DNA from 4 places in the Lactobacillus helveticus genome. Region 2 is predicted to be linked to each of the others. Evidence: predicted binding sites of a transcription regulator. Region 2 holds the regulator's gene; each other region holds the start of a gene.
What was found. Region 2 encodes NrdR, which represses ribonucleotide reductase genes. Its sites were predicted from a motif close to ACACNATATATNGTGT; they were not measured.
Positions count from the first base shown of each region.

Region 1 (6,309 bases), 620 kb from region 2:
TTAACACGTCAAGATGCCCTTTATTTGTTTTCAATGTAATAGCATGCTTTGTATCCATTACAGAATCAATAGTTCCATCAACTGGAGCAGCAATTTTTCCATTGCTTGGATCAATTGCGAAACCATCACCTAACATTTTCTTTGAAAATACGTCGTCTTTTACATCTTCAAGTTTTTGAAGTTTACCTGTTATAGGTGCCTCAAAAGCAACTTCTACTTTTTCACTAGGCATATTTAAATTGTCAGCTTTTGTTTCAGCATTTCTTCTTTTTTCTTTAACTGCTTGAGTTGGCTTTTTTACTTCGCCTTCCATAGCAGTCTTAGGGACACCCCAGAAATAAGTAGCAACAAATCCACCAGCGTAGGCACATAATAAACCAATGACATAACCCCACCACATGTTGTTAGCAATCAATGGGATCAAAGCAACACCGGATGGTCCAATCGCAATAGCTCCAACATGACCAAATGAAGCTACTACAGCACCACCGATACCACCACCAATACATGCAGTGATAAATGGACGACCTAAAGGAAGGGTAACACCATAAATTAATGGTTCACCAACACCTAAGATACCTACAGGCAATGCACCTTTAATCAATCTAACTAATTCCTTATTTTTGCGGCACTTTACCCACAAAGCAATGGCAGCACCAACTTGACCTGCACCGGCCATAGCTAAGATAGGAAGTAATGGAGTATATCCTATCTTTTGAATCATTTCCAAGTGAATTGGAGTCAAAATTTGGTGTAATCCTAGCATTACCATTGGTAAGAAGAACAGTCCGAGAAGGAATCCGGCTACAGGTCCGCCAACGTTTAATACCCAATTAATAGCACCAACTAATGAATTTGAAATCCATCCAGCAATAGGCATAACTACGAATACTGTAAATAAGCCCATGATTAATACTGTTAAAAATGGAGTAAAGATGATATCAACCGAGTCTGTAATGTGCTTGTGGAACCATTTTTCTACATATGACAAAATCCACACAGCAAACAAAACTCCAATGATACCACCTTGTCCTGCAGCTAACGGCTTGCCGTCTAAAAAGTTAGGAATTGTAACAGGAGCAACAATTCCTGGTAATAAGACTACACCACCGATGATGCCACCGAGTCCAGGCGTAGCTCCAAATTCTTTAGCTGTATTAATACCTACATAAATATTCAAGTAGCTAAACAAAGCACTTGAAATCATACTCAAGATTGTTACACCTAAAGCCCAACTTGCTGGAAGCATCTTGACAGTAAGCATGTTCTTTAAAATACCAGCAACACCTGAGATCAAACCAGCACCAATAAATGCAGGAATTAATGGAATAAAAATGGCTGAAATATGGCCTAAAGCTTTACGCCACCAGGTTTGCTTCAGCTGAGCTTTATGCTGAGCGTGTACCTCAGCTGCTTTAGCTTGTACTTCAGATTTTTCTGACTGATAATCATTGGTTACATTAGTAGGAAATTCTTCGTCTTCTTTAACTCCCACTTGGCTAACCATATCTTGAGCAACCTTAGCGTTTACCCCAGAACCTAAAACAATTTCCAAGGTATCAGCATCTACTACTCCTAAAACACCATCAATATTCTTCAAACCAGCAATATCTACTTTAGAATTATCACGAATTTTAATTCTAAGTCTGGTCATACAATGGTACATTGATTCAACATTATTAGGTCCGCCAATATTAGCATATATTTCTCGACCTAAAGTAGAATACTTATCTGCCATGATGTTTCCCTCCTAAAAATATATTATTAAGTGAGTTCATGTAAGCCTTTACAAAAATTATAATATCTCTTTTGAATTAATAATTCAATACTGTTCAAAAAATAATTTAAAATTCACATTTTTTAAATTTAAAATTCACATTAATTAAAGAGAGCTTATCAAAATATAAGGTTAATTTACCTAAGTACTTATTTTTTTAGTAATAGCGTTATCTGCTTTATTTTTAGATAACTTTAGCCTTAATAAAAAATGAAGTATAATACGCGTGGTGCTAGTTAAATCGTTCTAGACAATAAGCCAAATTATAAGCTAAAATTGCAATTTCTAACCGGCTTTGAAAGCCTATCAGACTACGTGCTCGATTGTTCTCGGCATTGTAATAGGGCAGAAGCGAAAAGTCGCTTTCAATTGTTCTGCGAATAGCCATCAATTGATGATCATTGTGCTTTTTAGCTCCTGTCATATTTTTACGATATGGTGTCCAAAGTTCATAACCCATTTGTTTTAGCTGTTGATGCAGTTCTTTGCCTAAATAGCCTTCGTCGCCAAGAAGATAGTAATTAGATGGATGGGTATTTTCCATCAGTTCAACTGTCTCCCTGGCATCATGAACTGATGCTTTTGTTACGACATAATCAAGAATGTAACCGTCATCGCTAACAATGGCATGAACTTTGAAACCATAAAAGTAAATTTTCTTGGTGGCCTTATAACCAATGTTGGCATAACCGCCAAAAATTTTAGCACGATAGTTGCGAATTGGGTGGCAAACAGGTACCGGAAAGCTGTCAATGATCAAGAACTGTCCATTCAGGTCAACCTTTTTATTCATTTCTTGCCGTATCTGATAAATCAATTGCAATAGCTGACGTGAACGTCGATTAAAACGTGAGTGTGATAAACAATTGAAACATTCACAGAATCTTCTTTGTGATTCAATTCCTGTCTTAGCTTGCCAGATAAGTAAAGCCAAAATCAGACTGTCCGTAGTTTTAATTTGATCAATATTTCGCCGATGAGTAAACTCAGCCGGTGCATACAAACGATACCAGTGCCGACAAATTATCACTAAATCTTTAAAACTAACTTGTAAATGGTGGCTAAAACGCTTAAGGCAGTTCAATCAGATCAGACTCTTTTCTTTTTGATACTACAACTTGAGTCTAGTCCGATTGGACTTTTTTATTAACTAAAACGATTTAACTAGCACCACGCGTAGTATAATTCATTTTTTTAAATTTTTCTGCTCCAATTGAATCATATTTCATTCCTATTCGATTTTTCACTTCTACCCTTGACTTTTTTGCGTGAAACAGAATTAAAAAAGAGCTTGTGTGCCACAATATCTCGTATTAAACTTATTAATTGTACAATATCTGGTATTTAAGAAAGAATGTGATTCAAGTTATTGTTGTAAGCGGGCCAATTGGAGCCGGGAAATCCAGTTTAACCAGTATTTTAGCAGAACATTTAGGTACGCAAGCATTTTATGAAGGAGTCGACAGCAATCCTGTTTTGCCGCTCTACTATAAAGATATGAAGCGTTACACTTTTTTACTTAACACTTATTTGCTTAACCACCGTTTAGCTCAAATCAATCAAGCTATTCAAGATAAAAATAGTGTATCCGACCGTTCTATCTATGAAGATGCACTTTTCTTCAAGATGAACGCTGATAGCAAGGTTGCAGATCCTACAGAGTTTAAGATCTATGACGACTTGCTTGAAAACATGATGGAAGATACCCCAGGCAACCCTAGCAAGAAGCCTGACTTGCTTATCTACATCCATGTTTCACTTGATACCATGCTTGATCGTATTAAAAAGCGTGGTCGTTCATTTGAACAAATCAGCACAGATCCAGGTTTGAAGGATTACTACGCTAGATTGCTCAGATACTATGAGCCATGGTATGAACAATACGACGCTTCTCCTAAGATGGCTATTAATGGTGACAAACTTGATTTTGTTTCTAGCATGGACGCCCAAAGAGAAGTATTAAAGGAAATTGATGAGAAGCTGCACGAAATCGGCAACTTATAAGACTGAATAAAAAGAAGGAACGTGATGACAGTTATTGTTTTAAGCGGGCCAATTGGAGCCGGAAAATCCAGTTTAACAAGTATTTTATCTAAATATTTAGGCACTAAGCCATTTTATGAAAGTGTTAACGACAATCCAGTTCTGCCACTCTTTTATGCTGATCCTAAGAAATATGCTTTCTTATTGCAGGTATACTTCTTAAATACGCGTTTTCACAGCATCAAGGATGCTCTTACTGAAGATAACAACGTCTTAGATCGTTCTATTTATGAAGATGCGCTCTTTTTCCAAATGAACGCTGACATCGGTCGTGCAACTTCAGAAGAAGTAGATACTTACTATGAATTGTTGCATAACATGATGAACGAGCTTGAAAGAATGCCTAAGAAGAACCCAGACTTGCTTGTTCATATCAATGTTTCATATGACACCATGATTAAGCGAATTAAAAAGCGTGGACGTCCATATGAACAATTAAGTTATAATTCAACTTTAGAAGACTATTACAAGCGTCTGCTTCGTTATTACAAGCCTTGGTATGAGAACTATGATTATTCGCCAAAGATGGAAATTGACGGTGATAAACTCGATTTCATGGCTAATCCAGCCGATAAGCAAATAGTCTTGGATCAAATTACAGATAAATTAAAAGAAATGGGAAAGCTCCCTGAAGATTGGAAAAAGCCAACAGATATCCAAATCGAAGCTTAATTTCTCGGAAAATAATGGCTCTTTGTCAAATCCTGTTGATAGAGAGTAAATGAATAGAATCAAGCGGCCATTAAAAGGCTGTTTGGTTCTTTTTCTTTAAACAAGTTTTCCTCTAAACGAATTCTGGTTAAAAGATTGATAAAGTTAGAATAGCCGAAGGCTGTTCGCTCATTTTGTTTGATTTTGCGATTGAAGCCTTCAAGGCAGCCATTGGAGTAAGTCAAAGCTGCTCCGTTGAGTACCGCTTTTAGATTATGTTTGAAGGTTAGCAGCGTTTTATGCATTAAAGCTCCAATGGAATCTTTGCTGGCAATTAATGATTCAATTTTCTGAGTATCGCCGTCTTCAATCGCCTTAATAAAGCTCTGCATCAGATTATATGAGTTTTCTAATGTAGTGTTGGCACCGATACCCTCCATCACTACTTGCACTTGAGTTAGGCAATCTTTATAATGCCAATTATAGCGAGGATGAATCTTTTCGAGTTCATCATACTTTTTTAAATATAGTTTCCAGGGAGATTTGAGCAGCTGATACTCTCTGGATTTCTTGTCAAAGGTCTTCATGGTTCGAACTCTTAATGAATTGAATGATCGAGTGAGCATCTGAATCATGTGGAAGCGATCAATGACAATCTGTGCATTAGGAAAACAGGCTCTAACGATATCTTGATAGTAAAAATTAAGATCCATCGTGACCGTTTTAACGTTGGCTCTAGCTTGGGGTGAGAAACGACCAAAATATTTAAGCAGGGTCTTCTTATAGCGTGTTCTAAGAATCTGAACGACTTGATGATTGTCACCATTTAAACAGATAAAGTGCAGCTGACGATCAACGCCCTTGAACTCATCAAAAGCTAAATGAGCTGGCAAGTATTCATAGCTGTCAAGAAAATGATGCGAACAGCTGCCTAGAACTCTTTGGACGGTATTGACAGAGACATTGTTTTCTCTAGCAATGCTGGTCATGGAACTGTCTTCAGTCAAAGCAGATAATACCTTCAGTTTGGATGCATTAGAAATAGAGCAGTATTTGTTTACTAATTCTGATTGAGCCATTGACCAGCGATTGCAATCGCGACATTTAACTCGCTGTTTAGCTAGTCTGATAATTACAGGATGACTAGCATTAGCTGTCAAATAGTGAATATTAGTAATCAAATGACCATTATGCAGGAGAGCCAAGGAGCCACAGCAAGGGCAAGCGGGTTGAATTAATTCGGCTTCATAGATTTTATGCTTCTTCATTTGAACCATCTTGTAGAAAAAGCTCTTAAAAATAATATTTTTATCTTTAATATCAAGCGCAAATTTAATACAATTATTTAAAGAGGACATAGTACACACCTTTACTTATAAAATGTTTAGTGGAATAGATTTTTTATTACAGAGGACTATGTCCTCCTTTTTTATTGCAATAAAAAACCTGTTAACAGCTTATCATATTGATAAGCAATCAACAGGAAAAATTATAGAGCCAAAATAATAAACCGCATAGAAATTCTATGCGGTTTTTCTTTATTCAAATTTTGCTAATGCTTCAGCAATGCCATCATGATTATTGTCCAGCGTCACGTGATCTAAGCCGATCTTCTCTTTTAATTCTGCAGGTGCATTGCCCATCAGAACAGGATGCCCTACTTCTTCAAGCATTTCTTCATCATTATAGTTATCACCAAAAGCAATGCAGTCTTTTAATGGCACCTTGTATTCTTCAGCTAAGATTTTTACTGCACTTGCCTTGCTTACGCCTTTTAATACTACTTCTAGTAAAGTCCTAGATGATCTTACAAAGCTAAGATCTGGGAACTTTTCAGT
Region 1 is NZ_CP151471.1:1,631,421-1,637,729, forward strand. It holds gene AADV52_RS08315 (glucose PTS transporter subunit IIA) at 1-1,741, opposite strand, end outside; gene AADV52_RS08320 (IS982 family transposase) at 2,010-2,861, opposite strand; gene AADV52_RS08325 (deoxynucleoside kinase) at 3,134-3,781, shown strand; gene AADV52_RS08330 (deoxynucleoside kinase) at 3,806-4,492, shown strand; gene AADV52_RS08335 (ISL3 family transposase) at 4,552-5,829, opposite strand; gene AADV52_RS08340 (Cof-type HAD-IIB family hydrolase) at 6,010-6,309, opposite strand, start outside.
Region 1: AADV52_RS08325 (deoxynucleoside kinase) is a predicted target of NrdR. The motif match lies at 3,076-3,091, and genes of this name have one in related genera.

Region 2 (6,309 bases):
TAGCGTGGTTCCACCCGAAATTCAGGTTAGCGTAATCTAACCTCTTTATGGATTGATAAAGGCATCCAACCTAAAATTAACAACTTTGGGAATAAGCAATTGGGGTGATTCTCTATTGAAGAACTTCCAGAACAAGGTTCTTCTCTCTGAATCGAAAACCATCATGTCTCGCTTAATTAACTCTCATTATACGCACGAAACTTTCAGATGCAAGACCTTTTTCAAAATTAATGCAAAGAATTTCTTCTATCAGGTCCAGAAACTACTACTTCTTTAGCTAAAAAGCGTACACGTTGCATCAGTCTTCTAGCCTTTACCGGATCAGTGGCATTGCGGGTTTCTTCAAAATGAGATTCTAATGCTTCCATATCCAAGTTAGATGAAAAAAAGGTCGGTAAAACATTATCCATGCGCGCCTGTAAAATTACGCCTAATACATCATCTCGTGACCATTGACTAAGACTTTCAGCACCAATATCATCTAAAATCAATAAATCGCATTCAGATAAACGACGAATTTCACTTTGCAAGCTATTGTCATCAAAATGACTTGCCAAACCTGCAATAAAAGTAGGCACGTGTAAAAAGACCACATTTTTATTCATATTTGTAACTACATAATTAGCCAATCCCGCCAAAATATATGTCTTGCCTACACCATAATCTCCCGATAAATATAAGCCTTGCACATGAGGATCTTGCTTGTATTTTCTCAAGAAATCGTAGATTAAAGTCAAAACTTGCTTACGATCATCATTTACATCAATTTCACTTAAACTTACATCATGCAGGCGAGTTGGAACATCAATTAATTGCAATCTTCGTTCAGCTGCTTGCTTGCGATCTTGAGCTAATTTTGCCTTGGTAGGAACATACCGAATATCGATTACCTTGCCGTTTAAAAATAATTGGGGCGCATATCCTGCCATCACTTTATTTGCAGTATGTTTTTGAGAATAATATTCGTATAAATTAGACATACTGTTTTGAACCATCTTTTGATCGATCTTATTTGCATTTGCAGTGAGAAACGCTTGCACATCAGGATCATGCAAAGCCTGACTTATCAAAGATTGCTCATCGCCTAAATTGCGTTCTTTTACAATCTTTTTAATTACCTTGTCAATTGGCTCCATTTTTTCACCTACTTCCAATTATTTTTGACTTTTATTTATTGTTCAAATCTTTAAATAAATTCTTCAGTTGCTCAGTAGAAATGCCAGCATCCCTATCAGCCTTTTTCTTGCTCCAGTCAGTGCCTTTTTCAACTCGCTTTTGATAAGTTCGAACTGGTCTCTTTTTGCCAAAACTATTGCGCCGTTTTTTCACATATTGCAAAGCTTGTACCGCTGTGGCAACACCATGTTGGAGCCAATCGTTAGCAATTTTATAAGCTAAATTCGAGCTCACCACGGTATCATATGTTAAACATGTATAAGTCAAAATATTAATCAAATCTTCAGGCAAACCGTACTGCGTATGCAAATTATTAATGATCTGCTTCTCATTAGCACTAGTTATACCGCCTTTTTGCGTTTTAAGTTTATACAAAAATTCGGCAGGCGAACTCTCATTAGCTGCTTTTAATAGTTTTTTATCATTATCGTCCATATCTTTAATTGCAGCTAGTGCCTTTTTCCGACCTTCATTTAATTGAGATTGTACATTTTCTCTTGTATTGGTTCTCTTATAATTTTCAGCTAAAGTATTACTGATATCACGCATATTTAAGCTATAAGAGCCATGAAGACACGGCAAGCTTTCATCTACAAATTCTTTTTCTGACAAGCCATATGTTTGAATCAAACCACGAATTTGTTCTTTGTTAAGATCAATTTCACTAGCTGGAATCTGATATCTGCTATATTCTTGCTTAATGAAATCCCAATCAATACTATCGTGATCATTCACTTTAGCAGTTTCAACTTCATGAACTTTATTTTCTTGAGCAGCTTGCACTACATCACTAGATGGAGTAATCGCTTCATCGCCAGGCAAACGAAAAACGTCAAAAAAGTTAGCAGATACATCTTTCGCGTTTTTTATCGGCTTTTCTTTTAACTTAGCATCTTGAGCAAAAGCGTGACTTAAATCATGAAAAGTCGGTACACCAACTTTTTCTTTTAATAGACTAGCCAAAAGTGGCGTTGCAAAAAACTTATCTGCAGCTGGGACTTGCAACAATTTAAAGACTAAAACATTATTGAACACATTATCAGACAAAAATGTTTGGACCAATCCCACAGCCTCTAATTTATGCAGTGAATTAAATAATTGCTTTAAGCTGCAGTCTAACTGCTCTTGTAGCGAATATATCCCCTTAGAATCCGAAATGATGCCATAAGGATCATAATTTTGAATCAAAGTTTGATATAGTGCTACTGCCACTGCTCCTACTAATGGTTGATATAGCTTAATCAAAACTTTTTCATCTTCAGGAAAAAGTCTGACACGATTAGCCACATAGTAAAGATGCTTGGGATCAGCAGTCTCAAACATGACTAATTGCCCTTACCTTTCTTAGCCATCATATCTTCCATTGTCTTCATGAAGCTAGACATGTCTTTAAATTCACGATAGATAGATGCAAAACGAATATAAGCCACATCATCAAGATCAGCTAATTCGTCCATAACGTATTGTCCAATCTTTTTAGAAGAAATTTCACTAATGCCTTGTTTTCTTACTTTATTTTCAACATGGTCAACTAACTGCTCGAATTGATCACTGCTGATTGGACGCTTTTGACCTGCAGCCATTACGCCATGCAAAATTTTCTTGCGATTAAATGGTTCACGCGTACCATCATTTTTTATTACGAGCAAAGGTGCTGTTTCAATTCTTTCAAAGGTTGTAAAACGAAAGCCACAATTTTCACACTCTCTGCGTCGTCTGATTGCACGGTTTTCATCACTAGGACGTGAATCAATAACGCGGGAGGCATTTTGATGACAATTTGGACATTCCATAGCTATTCCTCTTCCCTGATCTTAATTAATATCTGTTCTAGTTTATTTTCTAATTCTTTTATTTTACCAGTATTTGCAACTACAAAATCGGCCATTTTTTCTTTTTCAACTAACGGCATTTGACTATTAATGCGATTAATTGCTTCCTGATCAGTTAAATTATTGCGCTTTTTCAACCGCTCAATCTGCAATTGTTCAGGAAGCGTAATTACCAGTACGCCATTAGCTACATGTTTTTTGTCTAATCCTGCTTCAAAATATACTGGTACATCTAAAATAACAAGAGCAAAATCTCGATATTCTTTTATCTTTGCTACTGTTTTATCGAAAATTAAGGGATGCGTCACCTGATTTAATTCAGATAGTGCTTGTTTGTTGCTAAAAACTAATTGCCCTAACTTCTTACGATTTATTGTTTGATCGGAATTTAAGTACTCCATCCCGAAATGATCTTTTATTGCCTGCCAAGATGCGTTGCCAGGTTCCATTAATTCATGGGCAATTTGATCACAATCAATAATTGGAATATTTTTCTTTCTAAAAAAGTCATCAGCTGTACTTTTACCAGTAGCAATTCCACCCGTTAATGCTAATACATAACTCATTTATAAATCACCTGACAATGAGGGCAAAAAGTGGTACCTCGACCATTAACCTTAATTTTTTCAAACTTCGTGCCGCAAACCGAACAAGGTTCACCTACATGGCCATAGACTTGCAACTTACTTTGAAAGCCGCCAACTTGACCATTTGCATTTAAAAAGGAATGGACAGTCGTACCTTGCAATTTAATCGCTTCGGTAATAATTTGGTTAATCTGATCATGCAATTCAATTACTTTTTCAGCAGGGATTTTGTTAGCCTGACTCAAGGGATGGATCTTAGTCCGCCACAAGACTTCGTCAACATAAATATTGCCAAGGCCGGCCACTACTGACTGGTCAAGCAAAGTATTTTTGATATTTTTCTTCTTACGTTTTAAGCCATTTACCAAATATTCTGATGTAAATTCAGAACTATTTGGTTCATAACCTAATTTGCCAATCCCTGTAGTTTGCCTTTCAGTTCCAGTTAAAATTAATTGCATCCGACCAAACTTGCGCACGTCATTATACCGTAAGGCTGTTCCATCCGTAAAAATAAACTCAACATGATCATGTTTATCTTTAGGCGCATCAGATGTGGTTAGATGGTACTTCCCTTCCATTCGCAAATGAGAAACAATCGTCAAATTGTCACTCAAACGAATAAGCAAATACTTAGCATAACGATCAATATCAATGATTTTTTTACCAGGTAATTCAGATAAAAACTTTTCATGATCTGTCGCTACGATTTTGGGATACCACAAAATCACTTTTTCAATAGTTTTTCCTTTAATTAAAGGAATCAAAGTTCTTCGAACCGTTTCAACTTCCGGCATTTCAGGCATTTTATCACCTACTTTGCATCATACCAATTGTGTCCCCAACCAGAATCAGCAATCAAAGGCACATCTAACTTAACAGCTGATTGCATTACTTCAGGTACAATCTTTTTAATTGTTTCCAGTTCATCCTTTGGTACATCAAAAATCAATTCGTCATGTACCTGCACTACCATTTTAGTCTTCAAATGAAGTTCATCTAACTTCTTTTGCATATTGATCATAGCGATTTTGATAATATCGGCAGCTGAACCTTGAATTGGAGAATTAATGGCGGTTCTTTCCGCAAAAGCACGGACAGTGTATTTCTTAGCATGAATATCTGGCAAATATCTGCGGCGATGCATGATCGTTTCCGCATAGCCCTTGTCACGTGCTTCTTGTACTGCTTTATTCATGTAATCCTTGATTTGAGGATATTGTTCAAAATAATTATCGATAAATTCTTGCGCACGTTTCCTAGAAATACCTAAATTCTTGGACAAACCATAATCGGAAATACCGTAGACGATACCGAAGTTAACTGCCTTGGCGTGACGACGCATCAGTGGTGTTACCTCATCCGGTGACTCCAAGTGGAAGATCTTCATCGCGGTGTGTGAGTGGATGTCATACCCGGTCTTGAAGGCTTCTTGCATGTTTTGATCACCAGAAACATGGGCGAGCACACGGAGTTCAACTTGTGAGTAGTCACAAGAGAAAATATAGCCATCAGGATCACTTGGGACAAACGCTTTTCTAATCTGCTTGCCTTCCTCAGTACGAGTTGGAATGTTTTGCAAGTTAGGATCAACACTAGATAAACGTCCAGTTGCAGTTAAGGTTTGTAAATAGCGCGTATGAACACGACCATCAGGTTGGATTACATCAAGCAAGCCCTTAACATAAGTTGATTGAATTTTAGCAATTTGACGATAATCAAGAATTTCTTTAACAATTGGGCTTTGTGTCTTCAATTGATCGAGCACTTCAACTGAAGTTGAATAGCCTGTCTTGGTCTTCTTCAAAACTGGCAAGCCTAACTTTTCAAACAAAATATGACCTAATTGTTTTGGTGAGTTTAGATTAAATTCTTCCCCAGCTTGTTGATAGATTTTCTTCTCTAAATCCTGCAACTTCACGGCAAATTCATTTTGCAATTGGATTAAAGTACTTGCTTCGACCTTCATACCATTGATTTCCATCTTAGCCAGTACTCGAGCAGTTGGAATTTCAATCGTATCAAACAAATCATCTTGTTCGTGGTCTTTGAGCTTTTCAAGCAGAGTCTTCTTGAGTGATTCAATGGCGTTGACCTTGGAAGCTAAGTGGTTGAATAATTCATCATCGTCATCAGGGATGTGTTCACTCTTACCTTTGCCGTAGACTTCAAGGTCAGTCTTAACGGAATAATCCCCATAAAGATGGGCAATTTCACCAAGATCATTAGAGTTGTTTTCATTATTAACTAGATATGAGGCTAAAAGCATATCATAATCAAGGCCGTGCGTATGAATGCCTAAACGATGGGCCCCAACCATGGATCTCTTTAAGTCAAAGACGTTCTTCTTGATCTTTTCATCTTCTAAGATGTGCTTGATATTGTCTTCTTCAAGCAAGTCCACGTCTCTTGAAACATAAATCTTGTCGTTGATCTTCAAGCTAAAGCCGACAAAATCTGCTAAGTGGTAGTTAGCGCCGAGCATTTCTAGATAAAATTCAACAGTGTCTTTTTCAGTGGCTTTAACATCTTTAACATTGTCATCGTTTAAAACAGTGTATTCTACTTTTTCAACTTCGGCACCATCTTGACCGGCACCTGAAGCATTAAGTTCTGCCAAAAACTTGCGGAAGTTCATCTTTTCGTAGAATTGCCACAGCTTTTCATAATCAACTGGCTCGCGTTTTACGTCATCAATATCAATGGTAACTGGT
Region 2 is NZ_CP151471.1:129,964-136,272, reverse strand. It holds gene dnaI (primosomal protein DnaI) at 228-1,136, opposite strand; gene AADV52_RS00830 (replication initiation and membrane attachment family protein) at 1,168-2,499, opposite strand; gene nrdR (transcriptional regulator NrdR) at 2,502-2,969, opposite strand; gene coaE (dephospho-CoA kinase) at 2,972-3,574, opposite strand; gene mutM (DNA-formamidopyrimidine glycosylase) at 3,571-4,401, opposite strand; gene polA (DNA polymerase I) at 4,410-6,309, opposite strand, start outside.

Region 3 (6,309 bases), 540 kb from region 2:
CGGTTAGGATCATGTTTTTTGCTTTTTACCTCAGTATAGTTGTCCAGAACGTTCGCGTAGCGTCCTAGTATAAAGAGATAATCAGATAAGCGATTAATGTACTCTAATATATTTTCTGAGAGTTTCTGTTCGTTCAGGTTTAAATTAACCAGAGATCGCTCGGCACGTCTAGCTAAAGTTCTCGCATACTGCAAGTTGGCACCGGTAGCCTTGCCACCAGGTAGGATAAATTCAGGGATAGTAGGTATTTTAGGCGTTAGTTCATTGATCCTTTTTTCTAACGCATTAATCATTTCTGAATTAATTTCATTGTGGCGCTTAACTACGATATCTGCTTGCAATTGATAAAGTTGGCGCTGGATATTTTCCAGTTCGGGTTTTAATTCTTCGCAATTAGGAGATAAATTTGCGATTGTCACGCCAAGATAAGATTGCAGTTCATCAACGTTGCCTAAAGCTTCTATCTGCAAATCACATTTTGGGACCATTTTCCCGGTGACCTGCTTGGTAAATCCTTGATCGCCAACTTTAGTGTAGATTTTTAACAATTAGATGCACCTCCGCTGGTAATTTTTTAGTGCTAAAGTTACTGGCTTGTACAAAACGAAGTAGAAGGCAAAGTTGCCGATTGCATGGTATGTATCAAAAGCAAAACTGGAGACAAGATAGGCGATGAAGGCTGGAAAACCGCCAAAAATCGTCATGCCTAAATCAACTAGAAAACCGTATTCCCAACCGAGAAACGTAGCTAGAGCAAGCTGCATCCAAAAATGATTTTGAATAGGCAAAACTTTAGCTAACAATGCAATGGTCAATACACAACCAACATATGCCAAGATTTGGGGAATCGTCCAAATTCCAAAACCTAAGTAAATATTAGAAATGAACATTGTTAAAGCGGCTAGCAGGATTCCTGAACCAATGCCTAAAGTTAAAGTGACAATCATTAAAATATCTGTCACTGGCTGCACGTTGGGAATAGGAATAACCTTAAAGATTCGCAATACTACGCACATTGCTGTGAGCATTGCCATTAGAGCAATCTGCCTAATTTGTACTCGTTCAGTAACCATATTACTTCACCTTATCTAACGTGAACTTTACCTTGTCCTTATTAGCGACCTTTTGCTGAGTGACGCCTTTGGTTGCCCATTTTCCATTGATGGTATAGGTCCAATAAATTTTCTTCTTAGGATTCTGTTTTTTACCGTCGATTGCAGTTATAAAGCCCTTAGTTTCTTGAACTTTCCAAGCTTTTTTCAAGCCGGTAATAACTTTTGATTTCTTAGGAACCTTAACAGTTTTAGAATCTACAGTCTTTTTGCCTTCTTTTAGAGTGTAATTAACTGAAATCTGATTTGAGTTTGCCTTTTTAGGCGCTGCATTATTGTTTGAGCAACCTGTTAAAGCTAATGTAAAAAATGCAATGATAGCAAAAATTAAGCTGAATCTATTTTGTTTCTTCATTTTTTCCTCCGAAATAATTATTTAATTGGGCAAGCACCGCTGGCACAATCGCTTTGATCTACAAGTTCTAATCCTTTTTGATCTTTATTTTGATTTTCAAAGACTTCTTTAACATCGCCGGTAATCATGGCAACTCTATCTTCGTAGGTCTTTTTATTAATAGGTTCCTTAGGAGCTTGCTTGAGTGAGCCACCATAGTAAGGCAAAAGTGAAGTTGATTTAATGGTATGTCTGTATTGATGCAAAAGAGGAGCGATTTGATTGCTTTCGTTAGCTTGGAAAGTAACGGTACAGCTGACCGCATTATCTGACCAATATGTTTGCAAAAAGGCTTGAGTCGCAAATTGCTCTGCAATTGAAACAGTTCCAGCAGAAGCGAAGTTTTTGCTGTCAGCGTGAGCTGCACGTAAAGGAAATTCTACACAAATAGTGTTTTTAGTATAAATGTCAGGCTCGGTATGATAACCGCATTTTCTTAGTGCTGGCAAAAGCGGATCACTTGCTTGAAATCTAATTCTTTGAATCAAATAACCAGCATAGTGGAAGTGCATCCCTTCGGACACACCAGCCAATTTAGCCACCGTACCAGAAGGCTTTACCGTGGTGTGCTTAATTGATGGATTAACTCCTAATTCTTCGCTGTAGGCCTTATCAGCGGCAATGACAGCGTGATAAAGTCCATCGACCATCTTAATTCCTTGAGGATCATAGATAGGCTTTTTAATTGGAGCGCCAGTTTCCTTATCAGTTGCATCTTTAAAGCCAGTGACTACGCGATGACCTAAATCATTTAAAAGCCAGTCTTGAATACCGGACATGGAGACACCAATTCTGCGATTCTTTTGGATAATATTTCTAGAAACTTCCCAATCGTAATGACTAAAAGTTACGCGTTTAGTGTAACGAGCAGCTAGGCTAAAGGCTTCCTTTAAATCCCAGCCTTGTTGTTCGGCAATGTATGGAAATACTTCAAACAAGTTGCATGGCTCGCCGTTAGCTAAGGAAATTTCGCCACATGGATTGGTACCTTCGACGTCGTCATCAATGCCTGCTTGATAGCCATCGGCAATTCGCCCATAGTTGCGTGATAAGTCGAGGTTGACTATGCCAGGTTCGCCGTTATGCATGATACCGTCAGCGATCGGACCATAATTATTAAATTTAGAGTTGATTGCGACACTATTATTTGAGGCCCAGCGGTGGTGATAAAGTTTTTCCTTATCTTGCTTCATTTTGATGAAATCTTGGTTATCGCTTGAACCCAGAGCAAGTTCAGCTGAACGACGGACATTGCCGGCAACTACTGTTTTACCGATGAGGTTACAGATATCCGTGGCATCAACAGCCGTTAGCTTTTGTCCAACACGTTCATTAATCACATTGTTAATGTCAAAGAACATTTCGACTAATGGCATTGGACCAGAAGCAGTGCCGCCGAAGCCGTGAATCTTAGCACCGTAAGGTCGAATATCGGAGATATCCAAGACTAATTTAGTTTTTTGATCTGGATTGGTGTCGTTAAAGTGCAAATCAATCAAGCGAGCGTTGGCGAGCACCCAGCCTTCACGGGTATCGGGAATTCTGTAGTAAATTACATTATCTAAGTCAGAATTATTCTTTTCCCATTCAGCCTTGTCGATTGCGCCTACTTTGAGGGATGCATCGTAGGATTTGCTATTTTTATCAATGACAACGGATAAATCGACTTGATGGTCAACTTGAGGGATTTGATTGATATTATCGTCAACCACGGAAAAGCCAACGCCGCCGCCTTTCATTAATTGATCAAAAAGAAATGAAAATGGCATGGAAACAGCTTCTTTACGCTTATCGATGTAAGTAGGAACAATATGACTGTCGCCGTATGCTTGAGGACGAATGGCAATGAACCAACAATTGTTCAGTGAATCTCCATTGCGTTTTTGATAGTCGGTTCCTGAAATCCAAAGATTACGACCAGATGGTGTTGCAGATAAGCTATAAACTAAGCGGAACAATTTTTGTGCTTCGTTAGTTAATTCATCAATGACATCTTGAGAAGGTAAATCTTGAAGACGAGGGTCGAGGTTGATATTGCCCTCAATTACCCGTTTGACTGTTTCATCCCAGTTTTCCGTTCTATTTTTTTCAGGTAGCCAACGGGCGTAGGTTCTTTTATAGGTAACCCATCCCAATTCGCCCCAATGAGGTTTGATTTCATGTTTCACTTGATCAATAAAAGTTGAATCTAGTGTGATTCTAGTAGCTGGCATATTTCTCCACTCCTAAGTAAATTATTCCGTTTCATAAACACATCATGTATGAATACATATCTAAATGTACCACAATATCTTGTGGTTTAAAACTAATTTATTGTGAATAGGTTTGAGTTGTAAAATACAAATATTTTTAGAATAGGGATCAAAAATGCTAAAAAATTTTTTAGTGGAAAGTGATATAGAAATGACAAGAAAAAATTAGGAATGATACAATCAAACATATGAGTTAAAGAAAACGAGGTTGAGTTATGGATACTGCTTGGCAAAAATTCAAGAATAATATTCCTTTGCGTAGGTTTGTAGTATTTTTGATAATTGTTGCTTTTCTTTATGAAATGCGTGCGATGATGAATATGATTTTGTTAACGTTTATTTTTACTTATGTCATCGTGCATTTGATTCACTTAGTGCAGCGTTATGTTCCCAAGATGCCAACTGGTGCGATCGTTGTTGTGACATATCTAATTATTTTAGCGTTGCTGTATTTTTTCATAATGGTCTACATGCCGATGCTAGTGGGGCAAATTTCTAAGATGGTTAAATCCGTAATGGCGTTTTATGAATCCGATGAATCGTCGAGATTGTTGTCATACGCAACGCACTATATCAGCAAAAACGAGATCATCACGCAGGCAAAACATGCCATGACGTTCGCATTTCATACGGCAACAAGTATTGGTACTTTGATGATTACTACTTTCATGTCGCTGATTTTGAGCTTCTTTTATACAATCGAATTAAAAAAGATGCGAGAATTCTCAAGCCTATTTGTTAAAAGTGGCTACTTAAAATGGTTGTTTGAAGATATTCGCTATTTTGGCAAAAAGTTTACTAATACATTCGGCGTAGTTTTGGAAGCACAATTCTTCATCGCAATCTGTAACACAGCCCTTACGATGATTGGGTTGGCTATTATAAAAATGCCGCAGATTGTGGCTTTAGGATTAATGGTATTTATCTTGAGCTTGGTGCCAGTTGCGGGTGTGATTATTTCGTTAATTCCATTGAGCATAGTCGGGTATTCTGTAGGCGGAATTCGCTATGTAATTTATATTTTTGTCATGATCATGATTATTCACGCAATCGAAGCTTATGTTCTTAATCCTAAATTTATGGCCAGCAAGACAGAATTGCCAATTTTCTATACTTTTTTAGTGCTTCTTGTAGCAGAACACTTTTGGGGTACATGGGGATTGATTGTAGGAGTTCCAATCTTTACGTTTTTATTAGATGTTTTAAATATCAAATCTACCAAAAAAGATAAGAAAGCTAAAGCAAAATGAGAGTACTACTTACAGGTGATAGCATTATTGCTCGATATGAAGGGAAGACCGAGCCACATATTAACTGGAATTTAAAGCAGATATTGCCTGAGATTCAGATTGAAAATACTGCGGTTTCGGGAATTAATTCCGGAGCATTTTTTGCTCGGTTAAATGAGTTAGTATTGAGCGTGAAGAAATGCGATAATTTGGTGATTTTGTTAGGAACAAACGACTTGGCAACGCATAAGCAGGTTCCGTTAGAGCAGTTTAAAAGAAATATGCAATTAATTGCTTCGGCAGTAATATGCCAGTATTATCCGCCACATGTATTGCTCATTTCACCGCCAGCAGTAGACGAGAAGAAGCAACATGTACGCAACAATAAGCTGGTTGAAAAATATACGGGAGTGGTTAAAAAAGTAGCAGATGAATATCATTTTCGTTATGCCAATTTATGCCAGGCAATGATAGATGCAGGCGATTTAAGCATGATTTCTCGGGGAATAAAGAATGATGGCCTGCATTTTGGCGATAAGGGATATGAAATATTGGCTAATTTAATTAGTTCAGAATTGAAAAAGATGTAAAAAAAGAGAGACCGTGAGGTCTCTTTTTGATTATCTGATTACAGCCCAAGCTAGCCCACCAATTAGCAATAATACTAAAAATGGGACAAGGAGATAGGCACAAAATACAAAGATTAATCCGGCTGTAATTAAAAAGAAAAAGATTTTAATTAAGCCGATTCCTAATTTGAAAAATAGCCAAATTAACAAGATGGCTAATATAAGTGAAAGCATAATTCATACCTCCATATTCTATGCCAATTATTTTAATTCTATGCCAATTATTTTACTCCAAATTAGAAAAGGTGGATTATCAACTGAGATGATTTTAGAAAAAATCAAAGATTTTGGTGAAGCAAAAAGGGCGTAGCATCGACTGCTAAGTCCTTTTTTAGATATTCATTATGTTTAGAATTATTTATTTGTTTTGATTAGTCCTTAACGTTCAACCATTGGACTCTTGTTGATCTTAACGATCTTCTTGCCATTAGTCTTCTTAACTGCCTTAGCAGTGAAGGTTGAACCCATGGCAACTTTCTTGCTGGTCTTCTTACCATTAGCGTTTAAAACGTTAACTTTTTGATTCTTAGTGTCCTTAACAACTACAAAGATTTTGTTGCCTTTTTTAATTGCTGGGTTAGTAGGAGCAACTTCTGAAACACCTAACTTTGGAGCAGTGAAGCTAGCAGCTTGAGCAGCACCAGAACCAATACCCATGAAACTAATTGAAGCAACTACAACTGAAACAACTTT
Region 3 is NZ_CP151471.1:1,715,478-1,721,786, forward strand. It holds gene AADV52_RS08720 (cob(I)yrinic acid a,c-diamide adenosyltransferase) at 1-548, opposite strand, end outside; gene AADV52_RS08725 (ECF transporter S component) at 549-1,073, opposite strand; gene AADV52_RS08730 (DUF4430 domain-containing protein) at 1,075-1,467, opposite strand; gene nrdJ (ribonucleoside-triphosphate reductase, adenosylcobalamin-dependent) at 1,485-3,719, opposite strand; gene AADV52_RS08740 (AI-2E family transporter) at 3,974-5,008, shown strand; gene AADV52_RS08745 (SGNH/GDSL hydrolase family protein) at 5,005-5,577, shown strand; gene AADV52_RS08750 (hypothetical protein) at 5,608-5,790, opposite strand; partial or broken gene AADV52_RS08755 (hypothetical protein) at 5,988-6,309, opposite strand, start outside.
Region 3: nrdJ (ribonucleoside-triphosphate reductase, adenosylcobalamin-dependent) is a predicted target of NrdR. The motif match lies at 3,789-3,804, and genes of this name have one in related genera.

Region 4 (6,309 bases), 430 kb from region 2:
AATTGTTTGCTGGTTACGTAAACTACGGGATGCACACTCACAATGACATCATTAAGGTCTTTACTAGTGAGTTAAAGAAATTGCCTAAGAAGAAGCAAGTGAAGTTAGCTCATAAGATTAAGAAGATGCCTAACTTCCCAGGTAAGGTTCACATGTATACTAATTTGGCTGAACCAAGTGAATTTTATGTAGGTCAATCAGTCATCTATGACATGGATTACCCAACTATCTTTACTTCTAAGGATGCTAATAGTATTTTGCAGCCAACTTACCGCAATAAATTGACTGTTAATGGCATTTACCAAAAGGACTTCAAGAAGGTTAAGAACATCGATAACGTTAAGCAAATGCAATACATTGATTTGCACCACTTTATGCTTAATGATATCGAACAAAAGGCTGATAAGATTTCAATGGCTCACTCACTTGAAGTTCGTGTGCCATATCTTGATAAGAAGATTGCAGAACTTGCTAACTCTATTCCAACTAAGTACTTAGTTAACCGTCATGATACTAAGTATGCTTTGCGTAAAGCTTCAGAAAAAGTCTTGCCAGATGAATGGGCTAAGCGTCCAAAGCTTGGATTCCCAACACCAATCAAGCAATGGCTTAAGGAACCACGTTTCTACAAGCAAGTTCGTAGTTTGTTTGAAGAAGAATTCGTTAATGATATCTTTGACCAAAAGAAGATTATTAAGTTGCTTGATGACAACTACGAAGGTGACGGCTCACACAGAAGACAAATCTGGGCTATCTACACCTTCCTTGTTTGGTACAAGTTGTTCTTTGTTGATTACGAAAATACTGTTAAAAAATACCAACATGTTCAACCTGAAGTTGCTAATTTAATTTCACAAGGCAAATTACTATAATTTAGGGGTTTAATTTAGGATAATGACTAAAAAATTTACACCAATTTTACTTGGTAGTGACATTAATGTTTATGGTATGGCTCGTTCGTTTAATGAAGCCTACGGTATCAAAGTAAAAGCTTTAGCTGACGTTCAACTTGCTGCAACGCGTTATTCCAGCATTGTCGATGTTGAATTGCACCATGGCTTTAGTAGTGATCCAACTTTCATGGATGTAATGCACAAGAAGATGGAAGAATACAAGAATCACGAGGAACCAGTAATTCTGATTGCCTGTGGTGACGGTTATGCGGAACTTTTAGCTAAGCACAAGGAAGAATTGAGCAAGGTCTTCATTGTTCCTTATATTGACTATGACTTGCTTGAAGTTTTAATTTCAAAAGAAGGCTTCTACAAGACTGCAGAAGAATATGGCTTGCCATATCCTAGGACTAAGATCATTACTATGGATGACTATAAGTCTGAAAAGTATTTGGATGTGCCATTCGACTTTCCTGTAGAACTTAAGCCAGAAGATCCTGTTTCATGGCTTAAATGTCAATTTGAAGGTCGTAAAAAGACTTTTGCTATTCAAGATAAGGCTGAATTTAAGGACATTGTTACCAAGATTTATACTCATGGCTACAAGGCTGACCTTATTTTGCAAGACTTTATTCCAGGTGATGACTCTAACATGCGTACATTGAACGCATATGTAGATAAGAATCACCAAGTAAAGATGATGTGCTTAGGTCACCCACTTTTGGAAGATCCAACACCACAATCAATTGGTAACTACATGGCTATTTTGCCAGAATACAATGAAAAGTTGTATGAACAAGTTCAACAATTCCTTGAAAAGTTGAACTACACTGGTATGGCTAACTTTGATATTAAGTACGACCCAAGAGATGGCGAATTCAAATTCTTTGAAATCAACTTGCGTCAAGGTCGTTCTAGCTTCTACGTAACCTTGAATGGCTACAATTTAGCTAAATGGTACATTGATGATTATGTAGAAGATGCCTTGAAGGACAAGGAAACTATTTACGGCAACAAGCTTGAATCTAAGTACAAGTTATGGCTTGGCGTACCTAAGAAGATCTTTAATGAATATGCTTTTGAAAATGAATACAAGGATAAGGCTGATGAATTAATTCGTGAAGGTCGTTATGGTACAACTGTCTTTTATGATAAGGACAAGAGCTTCAAGCGCTGGTTGTTAATGAAGTACATGTTCCATAATTACTACAAGCGCTACAAGACTTACTATGAAGTTAATAAGGGCAAGATCTTCAAAGAAGAGAATGCTAAATTAGATAAATAATGATAATTAAGGTCACCGAAGTTGTTTCGGTGGCTTTTTTGCTTGCCATGGATTTACAACATTGCTTGGATGTTCGTTTTGAATATTATCATAATGTTGATTGAAAAAGCTCAAGCTAAAAAATAAATAGAAATTAATATTATTTGAGGGATGAAGCAATTTGAATTGCTTCATCTTTTTTTGAAATTATTTTTGCATAAATTATTCCCTTAAGCGCGCTGTTTTGGCTAATACAAGATATACTGAGCTATATTTGAATATAATACAAGATGTTGTGTCTATGGTATAATTTAAATACGATATTTTGGAGTGATGATTATGCTTAAACGAGAATTTGACTATCAAAAAGAAACAGAATTAAACTTACCAACTACCTTTATCAAGCGTGATGGGGCAAAATATCCATTTGAAATTTTTAAATTGAAAATGGTTTTGCATAACTTAGATCTTGATGATGAAGCAGATGCCGTGATTGAGAAAATTGCGGCTAAATTGACTGGTGCTACTGTGAAAGCAGAAGACGTAGCGCACGCTTTTAAGGAAAGCCTGAATGAATTGGGCTATCTTGATGAGGCTAAGGCTTATGTAGATTACCGTAAGCAAGATGAAAAGAATTGGCTCAAGCAAACCGATACGCGTACTAGACTTGAACGCATGGTGAATGGTGATCCAACGATCGTTAACGAAAATGCTAACAAGGATAGCGAGGTCTTCAGTACCCAGCGTGATCTAACGGCTGGTACGGTGGGAAAGACTGTTGGTTTAACCATGATGCCGCAACATATTGCTAAGGCACACTTGCGCGGCGATATTCACTGGCATGACTTGGACTACACACCGCTTTCTCCAATGACTAACTGTTGTCTGATCGATTTTAAGGATATGCTTACTAACGGCTTTAAGATCGGTAACGCTTATATGACTAGTCCTAATTCAATCAATGTGGCAACGCACCAAGTTACCCAAATTATTACTAACGTTGCTTCTAGTCAATATGGTGGTTGTTCATTTGATCGTGCTGATGAAGTGCTAGCTCCATTTGCGGAAAAGAACTACCAAAAACATTTAAAAGATGCGGCCGAGTTTATTGATGATTCTGAAAAAGTAGAGCAATATGCTAAAAAGCAAACCAAGAAGGACATCTATGATGCAATGCAGGGGCTTGAATATGAGATCAACACCATGTTTTCTAGTCAGGGTCAAACGCCATTTACTACTTTAGGCTTTGGTCTTGGTACTTCTTGGATTGAAAAAGAAATTCAAAAAGATATTTTACGCATCAGAATTAAAGGTCTAGGTCGAGAAAGAAGAACGGCTATTTTCCCTAAGTTAGTTTTCACTATTAAAAAAGGATTGAACCTGCATCCCGGTGATCCCAACTATGATGTCAAAGAGTTAGCTATTCAATGTTCTACCAAGAGAATGTACCCAGATGTCTTGATGTACGACATGATTAAGAAGATTACAGGTTCATTCAAGGCACCAATGGGCTGCCGTTCATTCTTGCAAGGTTGGAAAGATAAAAATGGTCATGAGGTCAACTCAGGTAGAATGAACTTGGGTGTAGTTACCGTGAACTTGCCTAGAATCGCTATGGAAAGCCACGGTGATAAAGAACTTTTCTGGAAGATCTTTAATACTAGAATGCGGACATGTCATCAAGCTTTGGCATTTAAGGGACGCCGTGCAATTCAAGCTAAGCCTGAAAATGCGCCGATCATGTACCAATATGGTGTCTTTGGCAAACGACTCAAGCCAGGGGATGATGTAAACGAATTCTTCAAAAACGGCCGTGCTACTATTTCTTTAGGCTACATTGGTCTTTACGAAGTCGGCACCGTTTTCTATGGTCCAGACTGGGAACACAATGAAGAAGCGCATGATTTTACAATTGAAATTGTTAAAAGAATGCATGACTTGTGTGCTAAGTGGGAAAAAGAAGATCCATATCACTGGCACTACAGTTTATATTCCACACCAAGCGAGAGTTTAACTGATCGCTTCTGCCGTCTTGATACTGAAAAGTTTGGCAAAATTAAGGACATTACAGATAAGGAATACTACACTAACTCATTCCACTATGATGTCAGAAAACACCCAACTCCTTTTGAGAAGTTAACCTTTGAAGCACCATATCCATACTATGCAGCTGGTGGTTTCATTCACTACTGTGAATACCCTAACTTGAAACAAAATCCGGCTGCACTTGAAGCTGTCTGGGATTGGGCTTACGACAAGGTAGGCTATCTTGGTACCAACACGCCAATTGATAAGTGTTACAAGTGTGGCTTTGCTGGTGAATTTGAAGCAACTGCTAAAGGTTTCCAATGTCCTGAGTGCGGCAACCATGATCCAGCAACTTGTGATTGTGTTAAGAGAACCTGCGGCTATTTGGGTAATCCACTGAAGAGACCGATGGTTCATGGCCGTCACGAAGAGATCATCCACCGTGTGAAGCACATGGATTCTGGCATGGAAGATAGCTTGGCTACTGAAGAAGAAGTGAAGAAGTTAAGAATGGTGAATATTAATGCCTGAAAAAGATAAAAATCCGCAAAAAGGGCCTGATATCCGTAGCAATCTGATCAAGGTGAATATGGGTGGAGATACTATGTTTGTTGATCCAGACCAATATAAACCGCAGATTGAGCATCAAAAAAAGCTAAAAAGATTGCACCGTAAGCCTAAGAACCCTAAACCAGGTGAATGGGTATCCAAGGATTATTCAAAACATAAGGTAGCTGATTATAAGCCTTTTAACTTTGTTGATGGCGAAGGGGTTCGCTGCAGTCTATATGTTTCAGGATGCTTGTTTGATTGCCCTGGCTGCTACAACCTAGCAGCGCAGAATTTTAACTATGGTTTTCCATATACACAAGAATTAGAAGACAGAATTATTAATGATTTATCTCAGTCTTACGTACAAGGTCTAACCTTATTGGGTGGCGAGCCTTTCCTAAATACTGATGTTTGTCTAAAAATCATTAATCGCATTAGAAAAGAATTCGGTCATAAGAAGGATATCTGGTCTTGGTCAGGCTATACTTGGGATGAATTGCAAAAAGAAACGCCTGATAAAAAAGAGATGCTTTCGAAGATCGATATTTTAGTCGATGGTCGATTTATGAATGATTTAAAGGATTTGACATTGCAGTTCAGAGGCTCAAGCAATCAACGAATTATTGATGTGCCTAAATCAATGAAGGCAGGCAAGGTAGTAATCTGGGATAAATTGCAACGATAAAGTAAAATAAAGTCTGGAAGATTTTCCAGCCTTTTTTGCTAGGTAGGAAAAATGAGAGAAGAAAATATAAAGCAAGTAGATCAAATTATGACGGCATTGACTCAGGTGATTGATCCAGAATTACAAGTTGATGTAGTTAATTTGGGTTTGATTTATGGTATTGATATTGAAGAAGAAAAAGCCACTATCAAGATGACCTTGACTATCATGGGCTGTCCTTTATCAGATTATTTGCAAAATAGCATTCAAAAAGCAGTATTGCAGGTAGATGGCATCAATGAATGCGAGATTCAACTGGTTTGGTACCCGGTGTGGTCGCCTGAGCGCATGTCGCGTGCTGCTAAGGAGCAGCTAGGGATGCAGGAAGAAAAGAAAGCTGAATCGCAAAATGAGGATAAGATAATCGATTTTAATTTGCCAATTAAGAAGATGGCGGATAAATATCCCGATTTTGTCCAAATTATGTACGATTGCGGCTTTACCCGGATTAAGATTCCAGGCTTGCTTAATACTGTAGGCAGGGTAATGACGATCCCACTTGGAGCCCAAGCAATGAAGATTGATCTGACCAAGGTAAAAAAGGCATTTGAAGAAAAAGGGTATAAGGTAATCAATGACTGATAAAAAAAGACAAGATGCAATTTTGAAAATTTTGCATTATATCCAAAATGGCGGCGACTTTAAGACTGCCAAGAAAATGTTTCAGGAAGAATTTGATCAGGTCGACGTGGCTGAAATTACGGCGGCTGAACGAGAATTGATCAAACAGGGCCTGAATCCAGCTGATATTCAATATTTGTGCAATGTCCATGCTGATGTATTTAAGGGCAATATTAAGCAAAATGAAGAAAATCCTGATTTTGCGATTCCTGGGCATCCCGTTCATA
Region 4 is NZ_CP151471.1:1,823,040-1,829,348, forward strand. It holds gene asnB (asparagine synthase (glutamine-hydrolyzing)) at 1-872, shown strand, start outside; gene AADV52_RS09285 (carboxylate--amine ligase) at 895-2,178, shown strand; gene nrdD (anaerobic ribonucleoside-triphosphate reductase) at 2,497-4,716, shown strand; gene nrdG (anaerobic ribonucleoside-triphosphate reductase activating protein) at 4,709-5,422, shown strand; gene AADV52_RS09300 (iron-sulfur cluster assembly protein) at 5,474-6,043, shown strand; gene AADV52_RS09305 (DUF438 domain-containing protein) at 6,036-6,309, shown strand, end outside.
Region 4: nrdD (anaerobic ribonucleoside-triphosphate reductase) is a predicted target of NrdR. The motif match lies at 2,441-2,456, and genes of this name have one in related genera.